DNA from 2 places in the Desulfosporosinus sp. genome. Region 1 is predicted to be linked to the other one. Evidence: riboswitches for the same ligand, from Rfam matches in the RefSeq annotation. Region 1 holds a riboswitch; the other holds the start of a gene.
The links. Region 1 has a riboswitch for molybdenum cofactor ahead of moaA (GTP 3',8-cyclase MoaA). Riboswitches for the same ligand answer to the same signal wherever they lie in the genome.
Positions count from the first base shown of each region.

Region 2: it holds a riboswitch for molybdenum cofactor, as region 1 does, so the genes downstream of both, modA (molybdate ABC transporter substrate-binding protein) here and moaA (GTP 3',8-cyclase MoaA) in region 1, are expected to answer to the same signal.

Region 1 is NZ_JABZFS010000062.1:66,647-72,292, reverse strand. Features, by position in the region: gene HGJ98_RS13850 (NYN domain-containing protein) at 1-51, opposite strand, end outside; gene HGJ98_RS13845 (MogA/MoaB family molybdenum cofactor biosynthesis protein) at 317-820, opposite strand; gene HGJ98_RS13840 (MOSC domain-containing protein) at 820-1,254, opposite strand; gene moaC (cyclic pyranopterin monophosphate synthase MoaC) at 1,381-1,848, opposite strand; gene moaA (GTP 3',8-cyclase MoaA) at 1,854-2,825, opposite strand; molybdenum cofactor riboswitch at 2,901-3,029, opposite strand; gene fdhD (formate dehydrogenase accessory sulfurtransferase FdhD) at 3,189-3,974, shown strand; gene HGJ98_RS13820 (molybdenum cofactor guanylyltransferase) at 4,009-4,569, opposite strand; partial or broken gene HGJ98_RS22425 (glutaredoxin family protein) at 4,622-4,807, opposite strand; gene fdhF (formate dehydrogenase subunit alpha) at 5,097-5,646, opposite strand, start outside.
Region 2 is NZ_JABZFS010000077.1:70,837-76,482, forward strand. Features, by position in the region: gene HGJ98_RS18675 (universal stress protein) at 1-21, opposite strand, end outside; gene HGJ98_RS18680 (hypothetical protein) at 263-526, shown strand; gene HGJ98_RS18685 (sulfate/molybdate ABC transporter ATP-binding protein) at 641-1,768, opposite strand; gene modB (molybdate ABC transporter permease subunit) at 1,765-2,442, opposite strand; gene modA (molybdate ABC transporter substrate-binding protein) at 2,583-3,392, opposite strand; molybdenum cofactor riboswitch at 3,487-3,620, opposite strand; gene HGJ98_RS18700 (DUF2179 domain-containing protein) at 3,663-4,184, opposite strand; gene HGJ98_RS18705 (hypothetical protein) at 4,321-4,968, opposite strand; gene HGJ98_RS18710 (PaaX family transcriptional regulator C-terminal domain-containing protein) at 5,047-5,646, opposite strand, start outside.

The DNA of each region.
Region 1 (5,646 bases):
TAATAAACTGGTCCAAATATTCTCGTAGTCCACAAACGCTATGGCTTTCAATACTGTTCACCTCACAAGCCACTAATATACCATATTCTACGTAAGATTATGGACAGACGTGACAAGCCATGAACTTAAACCCCTTTTAGAACAGTAATTTTAATATAATTATTTCAGGCTAAGGAGAAAGGAGAATCAGCAACCGCCACCGAATTGTAATAACTCTAATTCCCTTGACCCTGTGGTAGCAAAAATTTAACTCTACACGCTTATTGTTAGAAAGAGAGATCGGCAATTGCCAATCTCTCTTTCATCATTCCGGTGATTACGGATGCTGAAGTGTTGAACCACATTCACTTGCTTCCCCTTTAAGAATCTGAATTCCATGGGGGATTGCCGGAGCAATTGCTGCAAAGCATTCCCGAACTGCTTTAACACTACCTGGCATATTTATGATTAGGGTTCGCTTTCTTAGGACTGCCACCGCTCTGCTTAACATGGCCTTGGGAGTTACTTTAAGGCTTTCCATCCTCATCACTTCAGCAATACCCGGAACCATACGATCTGCTACAGCTAGGGTTGCCTCGGGTGTTACATCTCGCAATGAAAAGCCAGTCCCACCCGTCGTCAAGATTAGATCTAGGTTCAGTTCATCAGCCCAAAGTCGCATAGTTTTCTCTAGGGATTCTTGGTCGTCAGGGAGTACCACATACTCCACAACCTGACCGTCAATTTCTTCAACCAGCTTGGCAAGGGTTGGACCGGATAGATCCTCCCTTTCACCGCGTGAACCCTTATCACTTGCCGTAATAACTCCTACGCGAAGCATCAATCAATCACCTCTATATCATCTCCAACTCGAACGACTCCGCCTTCCAGTAAACGAATAAAAATTCCCTCTTTCGGCATGACACAATCTCCCGCCTGATGGTAAATCGCACATTTTGTATGGCATTCTTTACCAATTTGAGTCACTTCCCCGATACTAGTAGCCCCAATTTTTAGCTTTGTTCCAATCGGGAGAGTAAATAATTCTAATCCTTCTGTCGTCAAGTTCTCCGCAAAATCCCCTGGCACTACCTTCAATCCTTTGTCTTGCATCGTCTTAATACTCTCCATCGCTAGCAAACTAACCATGCGATGCCAGTCTCCGCCATGGGCATCTCCTTCCAGACCAAAGCCCACCTTGAGAACCCCTTCACCAACATTCTTTTTACGCATTCCTTTTCGTTCACTTGTGCAAACAGCTACTATTTTCCCCATATTAATATACCTCTTTCATGCCATTCTATTTTTTAATTGAAGCTCCGCTTCAGAAATGTCTAGTCGAACTTATCCAGGGACTTACTGCCACTTGCCCTCCTACTTACAATGCCTAGTGGCAGTTAGTCATCGGACAAAATGCCCGCTTTTTCCGCCCAGCTTTTCAACCAGATAAATATCCCCAATCGTCATGGTCTTATCAATTGCTTTACACATATCGTAAATGGTCAAGGCTGCGACACTAACTGCCGTCAATGCTTCCATTTCCACGCCAGTTTTGCCGTGGACCTTAACATTAGCCTCAATATCTATCTCCCCCGGTTCCACCAATTTGAAACTCAACTTAGCACTTGTAATTGCTAAAGGATGACACATAGGGATCAACTGTGATGTCTGCTTTGCCGCCATAATTCCAGCAACCTGGGCTACTGACAAAACATCTCCTTTGGCAATCTGCCCGGAACGAATCCTTTCTAACGTCTCTGGTTTCATCAAAACTTTACCCTGGGCAATAGCAACCCGTGCCGTTTCTTCCTTATCGCTAACATCGACCATTCGTGCGCGTCCTTCTTCGTCAAAATGCGTTAAATCCATTTGCTTTACCCTCCGATCTGAGACATTATACGTGTATCTTGCCAAGCCTCATTGTTCATATGATGCTCAGCAGGTTTATGCCAAACTGCCTGGGCAAATACTTTCAGAATATCGTGATCAGTACTGCCTGAACGTAGAACCTCACGTAAATCAACTTCATGTTTACTGTGCAGACATGGTCGCAGTTTACCATCAGCCGTTAAACGCACCCGATTGCAAGTATTACAAAAATGGCGACTTAGCGCGCTGATAAAACCGATACTTCCTTTATAGCCGCTAGGGCGATAGTATTCTGCTGGACCTCCGCCGAGAATATCCTGGGTAGGTACGTCTTCATCGAGTTCTAATAACTCTTTCATTTCTTTAATTGAAACAAAATCCGACCGGTGCTCTGAACTGACCCCAATCGGCATAAGCTCAATGAATCGAACATGGAGCGGATATTGCTTAGCGAGCTTTAGAAAGCTGGGCAACTCGTCCGTATTAAACCCACGAACAACAACTACATTAATTTTAACTGGATTTAGTCCAGCCTCTAGTGACCGAAAAATTCCCTGAATCACTTTCGAGACATCCCCTCCGCGGGTATTCTCAGAAAAACGTGTTCGATCCATAGTATCTAAGCTTATATTAACACGCTGAACTCCAGCGGCCTTTAGATCAAAGGCCATTTCCGGAAGTAACAAACCGTTGGTAGTGAGCATGAGATCCTCTACTCCCGGAATTTGAGCACCCTCTCGCAGAAAGTCCAGAATATCGGTGCGCACTAAGGGTTCTCCTCCAGTAATACGAAACCGCCGAAATCCCAATTCTGTACTTATCCTCATTAACCTTAGTATTTCTTCAAAGGAAAGAATAAAATTATGGGGCATCCATTGTATCCCTTCATCAGGCATACAATATCTGCAACGTAGATTGCAGCGATCTGTCACCGAAATTCTAAGATAGTCAATTCGCCTAAGAAATTGATCTTGCATTACGTCTCCCCTTTCTTAGATTTAATTTTTGAACACAAAAAAACCCGCGGTCTGTAAACAACCGGGGAACTATATTCCACCTGTCGACAGACTCCTTTCCAGCAGGAGATATTACAGTTTCCTATAATACCCGAGTGCTTAAGCACTTGTCTGGTCACCATAGCCTCTGCTTTAGGTAATCCAGCTTCGGAGCAGTACATTTAGTTTTAAAATCTGTTAACTCTACATTAGGTAATTCGCGATAAGTTATCGAAATCCCTTTTAATTAATATATTACATTTTTTACTTTTTATTAAAAAAATGATTTAGCTTTTTTCAAAAATATTGTACACTATAATAAAGGTAAGGTCCAAGGAGGTAATAATGCCAAACGAAACCGTTACTCATTCAATTCTAAAAGCTAATGGGGCATTACTAGAATGGGTGAAAGACACTGTAGTCCGAGAAGTGCCATTAACCATTCACTACAACCGGGAAGAAATTGCCACGCTCTTGTGTTCTCCTTCTCAAACTGAGGAACTTACACTTGGGTTTTTATTCAGCGAAGGATTCATCCGAATACCGGAAGACGTTTACGAGATTCGCCACGATCCTTCAGACCACATGGTTTGGGTCGAAGGCAAGCCCTGCGTCTTGCAAAAAGAACTTATGAGCAAGCGCTTTGTATCCGCTTGTTGTGGTAAAAGCAGAGCATCCTTTTGTTTTGCCAATGATGCACTAATGGTTAAACCGCTTACATCAACCTATAACATTCCTATCCAAGAAGCCTATGATTATGCTAAGTTTTTGCAATCCTATCTACCACTTTTTCAAGAAACCGGTGGAATACACAGTGGTGGAGTTGGCCATGAAGGCAATGTACTCCTAACAAGCTATGATATTGGCAGGCACAATGTCTTTGATAAGCTCAGCGGTGAAGCCTTTCGCACTAAGTTAAATCTCGAAAACCATGTGATTTTTTTCAGCGGTCGAGTTTCCTCGGAAATCCTGCTTAAGGTTGCCAAAATGAAGGTCCCCATCCTCATTGCCCGCGGAGCACCAACGGATATGGCCTTATCTCAAGCGACGGCTTTGAATATTACTGTTATAGGGTTTGCAAGGGAACAACGCTTAAATATTTATACCTGTCCTGAACGGATCCTTTGCTAAGCTAAGAATGTACTGCGTTGACGTTGAAGTTTGTTTATCCTTTATGGATATCAGCCCAGTCTCTCGGTGTATTAACATTACAGAAGGCGTTCATCAAATCTGAAAAGATCTCTAGTTCTGACTCCTCCACATACTTCACTGAACAGTTTGGATAGAAATCGATAACCTTGAGGCGACCTGCTTCAAGGTTCTTTTTTATTGTGGGAAGGCAACGTCGATGATAAAAAGCATGTAACGGATGGAGTCCAGATCGAAGCTTTGGGACGACGACATCGTGTTCCGGAATCCACTTTGACAAATAATTAATAAGATCCATTTTTAGAAAAGGCATATCACAGGCAACGAAGAAAACTTCGTCATAGGTCGCAGCTTTTAACCCCTGATATAGCCCTTCCAGGGGACCTTGATCTGGAATCTCGTCCTGAATAATCGGCAGTTCAAAGCATGCAAACCGTTCAGGGTTGTTACTGCTAATGATCACCTCTGAAAACACGGTATCCAGAACCTTTAAACTCCGTTCAGCCAGAGTTTGACCATCGATCTCTAAAAAAGCTTTATCTTTTTTCATTCGCGAGCTCTTTCCACCCGCTAACAAAATACCAGTCGCCTTCAATTTCGGAAGGCCGTTTCTAAAGTTTTGCAGTAACTTAGTAATTTTTGAAGACCTCCTCGTATTCAGTGGACGAGAAGCGGGTCAGAATCCGATTCCCCACAATTGTTACTGGAACTCCAATAGCATCGGTGGTTTTTCTCAACTCTTTAAAGTTAGTAGGTGAAAGAATACTTTTCTCGGTAAACAAAATTCCTTTACCCGAAAGGAATCGCTTTGCGCGAAAGCAATAGGGTCAAAGAGGTACAGTATACATAATCACTTCTTGATTCACAAACCTTCACTCCTCAACTCATCTGAGGCTAGCCCTCTTACTTCAATGTACCATATTCAATCATTTATGTCACGATGCGTTGCGAGTGGTCACCCTCTAAAAATGACGAGAGCCGGAGGGGCGTGAAAGGACGCGTGACAAGGGGACGATCCTTTTTGACACAAAGTGTGTCAAAAAGGATCGTCCCCTTGTCATACTTGTCATAGGTTAAAGGGACCCCTAAGGGCCCCTTTGCAGGTTAGTTAATTTTTGAGATTTTCACGCCGCACACTTTATACTCATAGGTTTTGGTAACTTTGTCATAGGCACCATTGGTCAAGACATTCGTTGGTGAATCAAAATAGTGAAGTGTCATGAAGACCATGCCTTCTGGGACTCTCTCGGTAACCTTAACTTTAGTTTTCAGCTCACCACGGCGTGATGCCACTTGGACTACTTCTCCATCTTCAATTCCCAGCTTCTTAGCGTCTGAAGGATTAACCTCAGCAAGTTCTTCAGGAGAATGGTCGCCTAATGAAGGTGAGTGTTGTGTGAAAACATTATAGTGAGAGAGTTTACGCCCGGTATTGAGCAAGAAAGGATATTCCTCATCAGGCATTTCAGCAGGCAGCTGATTTTCAATAGCCATAAAGAGTCCTTTGCCCCGGTTAAACTTCCCTTCATGCAGGAACTTGGTGCCTGGGTGCTCTGCATGCGGTACAGGCCATTGCAGCCCTTGTGTTCCTAATCGCTCATGGGTTATACCCCCAAATTGTGGCGCGAGCTTTGAAATTTCCTGCATGACTTCT
Region 2 (5,646 bases), on a different contig from region 1:
TACCAATATCTTTTTAAACATAACCTCAGCTCCCATTAGATTATTTTATATAGTTCATATATTCACCACTCAATATTTAAAATCCTTCTTTATTTATAACTACTTTTTAAAAGATTCCATTAAATTTTCTGATAAGTCTAATAATATTTACTGCTTATGAAAATAACTTCCTGTTGGAGTATTTAGGAAATACTATTTATATTCTTTACATAGAACATATGTTCTGATAAAGTAATCCTGTGCAAAAGATGAGGTGGTGTACATGAAAATTTTAATGCAGCCAATCGAAATGATTGCTTGGTTTACCTTAGAGGGAATCCCTAATCCTATTCGCTATAAAATGACTTCAACGGACGCTTCCAATGTAGTCGTTAAGGTAGACCGAGTCGTGACCCGCTCCGAGGAAAAACTCGCTGGAAATCGCATGATTATTTTTCGTTGCCAGAGTGAAATTAACGGACTTTTAAAACTCTATGAACTCAAATATGAGCTAAGTACATGTAAATGGTACTTATATAAAGCTTAGAAGTTAATTTTTGGCGGAAACTCATTGACTGTCTGTCTAGCAAAAAAAAGTTCCCTCCATACTTTCATACAGTAGGATAGGAACTTCTGTTAGGTGTTAATCGGAAACGCTGAGTTAAGACCAAAGCGCAATGGCAGAAATCGGAACTATAATACAACACAAATCTCCAAGTTGAAAAGGCCGATGGCCACGCTTGCCGGAATTAATCGGAACATAAGCCTGAAAGTCGTAGTCTCGTCGCTGATGTGACATCGAAGCATTTGAGATAGAGGCTGGATTCTTGACTAATTGAATAAATACAAATTGACCGTCAGGCGTAGGAATCGTTTGAACAATTTGTCCAGAGAAACAGTTTTCTGGGGTTTGAGCTCGTGCACACTGGTCCTGCTCTACAATTAACTGAGCAGGACGAATTCCCCAAGAAAGATTGTCTTGCTTTAAAGTATTGGGAATGGTGAGCTTAATTCGAAGTTCTTCTACCCAAATTCGAGCTACCTCATCACGACGTTCAATGATCCTCCCGTCAAAGATGTTTTCCGTCCCAGTAAGGCGAGCTACGGTGCGGTCAGCCGGCTGGTGTATAATCTCCTCCTGAGTGCCTAGCTGAATTATTTTCCCATTATCCATCACTGCAATATTAGGACAAAGCCGAAATGCCTCTTCCAGGCTATGAGTCACTAGAATCATTGTCCCCGAGAATGCATTTCTCACATCGATTACTTCTTTTTCCATTTTCTTTTTTACTTGGCTGTCTAAGGCGGAAAATGGTTCATCTAAGAGAAGTAACTCTGGATCTGTAACAAGTGTCCTGGCTAAGGCCACACGTTGTTGCTGTCCTCCAGAAATGTATGGAGGATAACGCTTCTCCAGTCCTTTAATTCTTAGCCTTTCCATGATGGAATGAACCTTAGCACGCTTTTCCGATCTGGGACAATGGTTCAACCCAAAAGCAATGTTTTTTTCAATCGTAAGATGCGGGAAAAGGGCGTAATTTTGGAATAGGTACCCAACACGGCGTTTATAAGCCGAGACATCGATGCCCTCGCTAGAATCAAAAAACGTAGTATCTCCGACTTTAATGTACCCCTCGTCCGGTTGTTCCAAACCAGCAATCATGCGCAGGGTCATACTTTTGCCGCATCCAGAAGGACCTACTAAAGCTAAGGAAGATCCTTCAGATAGTTTAAGATCAATTTGAAGGGAGAAGAGTTCTAAGGTTTTAGAAATCCGAACTTCTATCATCGATTACTTCTCCTTCCAACCTGACGATTAAGAACATTGATCAAGATTAATACCAGTAGAGCAGTCCCTGCCATAATTAAGGCCAGACGATTAGCTGTCCCCTGGTCCCCAGCTAACATGGCATTATAGATGGCAATAGGCATAGTTAGTGTTTCGCCTGGTATGCCACCCGAAACCATAAGCGTTGTTCCAAAGTCCCCCAAAGCTCGCGCAAACATAAGCACCAACCCAGAAGCAATCCCCTTCCAAGCGTTAGGAATAACCACACTGAAAAAAATATTGAATTCTGTCCTACCAAGGACACGGGCAGCATCTAAAAGATCCGACGGGATCCCTTCGATAGCTGAACGAGCCGTCTTAATAAAAAAAGGGATTGAAACAACTGTGGCAGCAATTATTGCCCCACGAGTGGTAAACACAAGAGGGGCTCCCAACTCTTCCGCCAGACTCCCAATCCAGCTATTCCGGCCTAGGATAACCAGCAAGTAGTATCCCAGCACGGTCGGCGGCAGGACCATGGGAATGCTGATCAACGAATCCAGAACCTCCCGGCCTTTCCAACGAGTGTTCCCTAAAAACCAGGCGATGGGTAAACCGATCAGCAGTCCGATGAACGTAGCAGTTAAAGCCAGGCGCAAGGAAAGATAAAGAGGCATTAGATCCGTTATACTCATTATTACTACCTCTTTCAAGACTTCTCCAATATAATTCATTAAGCATCTACACAGTGACTTCGAAACCGCTAAAAACTATGTTAAAGCTTATATTTGTTCCGTTCTCCGATTCTTTAAAGGAAATACGGTTCAAACCATTACTACTTCACAAACTCGCCAGGGAGCAGAAAACCGTATTTTTTCATAATCTCACGCCCCTCTTCTCCATGGACATACGCCATAAATTGACGGGCATTATCCTCTTGCTTGGTCGTTTTCAGGATAGCCATCGCTTGATTAAGAGGATCGTGCCACGACCCGTCAATTAGGGTGAATTCCACTTCATCCGCTTTATAGATGGAAAGAGCAATGATCGCGACGTCCACATTTCCAGATTTAAGGATGGCTAAAGTGTCTTGGATATTCTGACCATAAACCATTTTTTGTTCTACCTTAGTCCATAGATTGCGATATTCTAAAGCTTGTTTAGCGGCTTTGCCGTAAGGGGCGTGTGACGGTTCAGCAATGGCAATTTTTTTGACCATAGGATTGTTCGCTAAATCGTCTAACTCTTTTATAGACAACGGGTTTCCTTTCAGAGAAACAATACCGATTCTGCCCTGAGCATAGAGTTGCTGAGTATCGGTTATGATAAGGCCTTTTTGATTAAGCTTATCTACATATGAAACATCTGCTGCTGCAAAAATGTCATAGGGTGCTCCGTTTTCGATCTGCATGGCAGTCGTTCCCGTGGAGCCAAAGGTTATTTCCGTCGGTATATTTGTCTCCTGTTCGAATTGAGTCGCGATTTCTTTAAAGGCCAGCGTAAGATCAGCAGCAGCTGCAATCCGAAGTTTTGGAGTCGCTGAGGTTGCTGGGGGACTGGATTGGGCGCAACCCGTTAGGAATAAAAGACAGATTAATGATAGCGTAACAAAGTACCTCCAAATTGGTTTCACAGGTTTAAACATACTATGGCTCCTTTCTTTGCTAATATCCGTATTTACTGACACTTCTATACAAAAGACGGCTCCACAAAGAACGTGGAGCCGCCATGTAATACAAGTCAACGTGCAGCTACCTCCTTTTCAAAATGTGAAGGTAGGTCCATTTCCAGACATACCCTGAGGGCCTTATAGCCCTGGCCGATGAACCATGGATTTCTCTTTAGGTTGATCAGCTCGGAGAGTAGATTATTTAGTTCGTTCTGACACTATTGAAGAACAAAGTTGCGTGTAATTTTATTCAAAAGGCTTAGGCATACGTTTAATCCAAAATCCACCTTTAAAATTTTTTGGTTCATACGAAACTACAAAAGCTTTGGGGCAAAACTTATCGAGGATGTCAAGTAATTTAGGTTCATTGCTCCTCTTCGCTAAAACCTGCATCATAAGCCGGGGACCATCCTTGCCATCAGCTAACCAAGAAGTAACACCGTATCCAGATTCCCGTAACTTTGAGGGTAATTCCGCTTCAACGCAATCTACTGTCACTTGAACTGTAACATAACCTAAAGCAATGTACTCCTCGATTCGGCTTCCGGTATACACCCCTAAGCCGTAACCAATACAATACGCTGCTAGATTCCAATAATTTTCGAGATTTTGCAGGACTATGCCTAATCCTGTCATATAAACAAAAACTTCAACGACAGAAATAATCGATGCTAAACCTCTTTGCCCTTTTATTACGAAAATCATTCGCAAAGTATACAAGGACACATAGACTACATTGATTCCGATAATGATAAAAATGAGTTGCATAACTTTTTTGTTTCCTCCACTTTCAGCTACTTGATTCTCCTCTCTATATTCTACCTTTTTAATCCCTTCTTGTCATTGCATAGATCAAATTTCTTATAAATCCCATCTACAGGTTCACAGGGTAAGCAACACAATTTTATCCCTCTAATTGCGAGCATAAAACTGTCTTGGTCTTTGCTTGTGAACTACTCCTAAAATATATCCAGCTTGCATATAAAACCAAGATCAACAATGTGATGTCCAAGTATACTTTGAAAACAAAGACTCCTATTACGCCATATACAATACCCATTATAATTGTAATTACATATTGGAACCTACTCACACTAGGCATGATAAGCATTAATAGCCCTATGGTTGTGAGTAGCGTCGGACAGGGAATAACCCCTACAGGTGAAACCACCAGGAGCATAAGAGCATTTTTATCCACAAATTCAGGGTACCACAGTCCAATGAGTATAAAGGAAAGAGCAATAGCAGTTATCCATCTACTTTCAGCTATTCGAATGTTTTCTTTTCCCACAAATAATTGTACTAATGCCGTTATGGCTAGTAAGCTGAACGTAACCATATGAAAAGGGTTTCCAAAAATAAACGCATTGATTGCTACGGATAAAAATAGAATACTTACGGTTCCTTGAAAAACCCATCGTTTTAAATACTCTTTGGTTACCATGAAAACTGATATCAGTGCCATTAAAGCGAGAACATGCATTGAAAAATTAACCCACAAACTGTTATTTGCCAACAATTCAAGATAATTTAAAATTTCTTGTGCGTTCATTGTAATATCCTCCTCTATTTTATTATTTAGATCTAACCCATAACTCACTCATATTGAACTTACTTAAAGCGGATGATTTCACGCAAACTTCTCAAGATACTTAATAGATGCTTCTAAAAGGATCTTTCTAAATTCAATCATTAGTTGTGCAGCTTCGTCGCCAGCCCATGCAGGGTATACTGTTTTAGGCAATGCCGCATCATCTGTTGCTATAGATAAAAACTCCCAACCAAGAGCATGTAATAATGGCAACGAGTGCCCTCCTTCTACAAACCACTCTTCCCGATATAGCTTCTTAGTCTCTTCAAGTTTTTTACTAAATACCTTTATAAAGTTTTTGTAGGGTTTCTCTAGGTCCTTCATATGAAAAACTTTATCTACAAAAACAACCATATCTCCATAGATTTTCATCTCGCCATGCATTTCAACTACTCCGGTGTTCATATTAAATTCAGTTAATATCTTTTGAAAGTCATTAGGTCGATAGTATGGACTAATCCAAGTATTTGTACTTAAGCTACCAAATCCAATTTGCTGTAATTTCTCTAAAATTATTGACCTGTTCTCCTTATGCTCTTCCCCGAACTCCAAATTAACTAAATACCATTTCTTATCCCATGGCTCATTTCTTGAGGCGTACCTATCCCAAAATTGTTGCATACCTTCATTCCAGATATT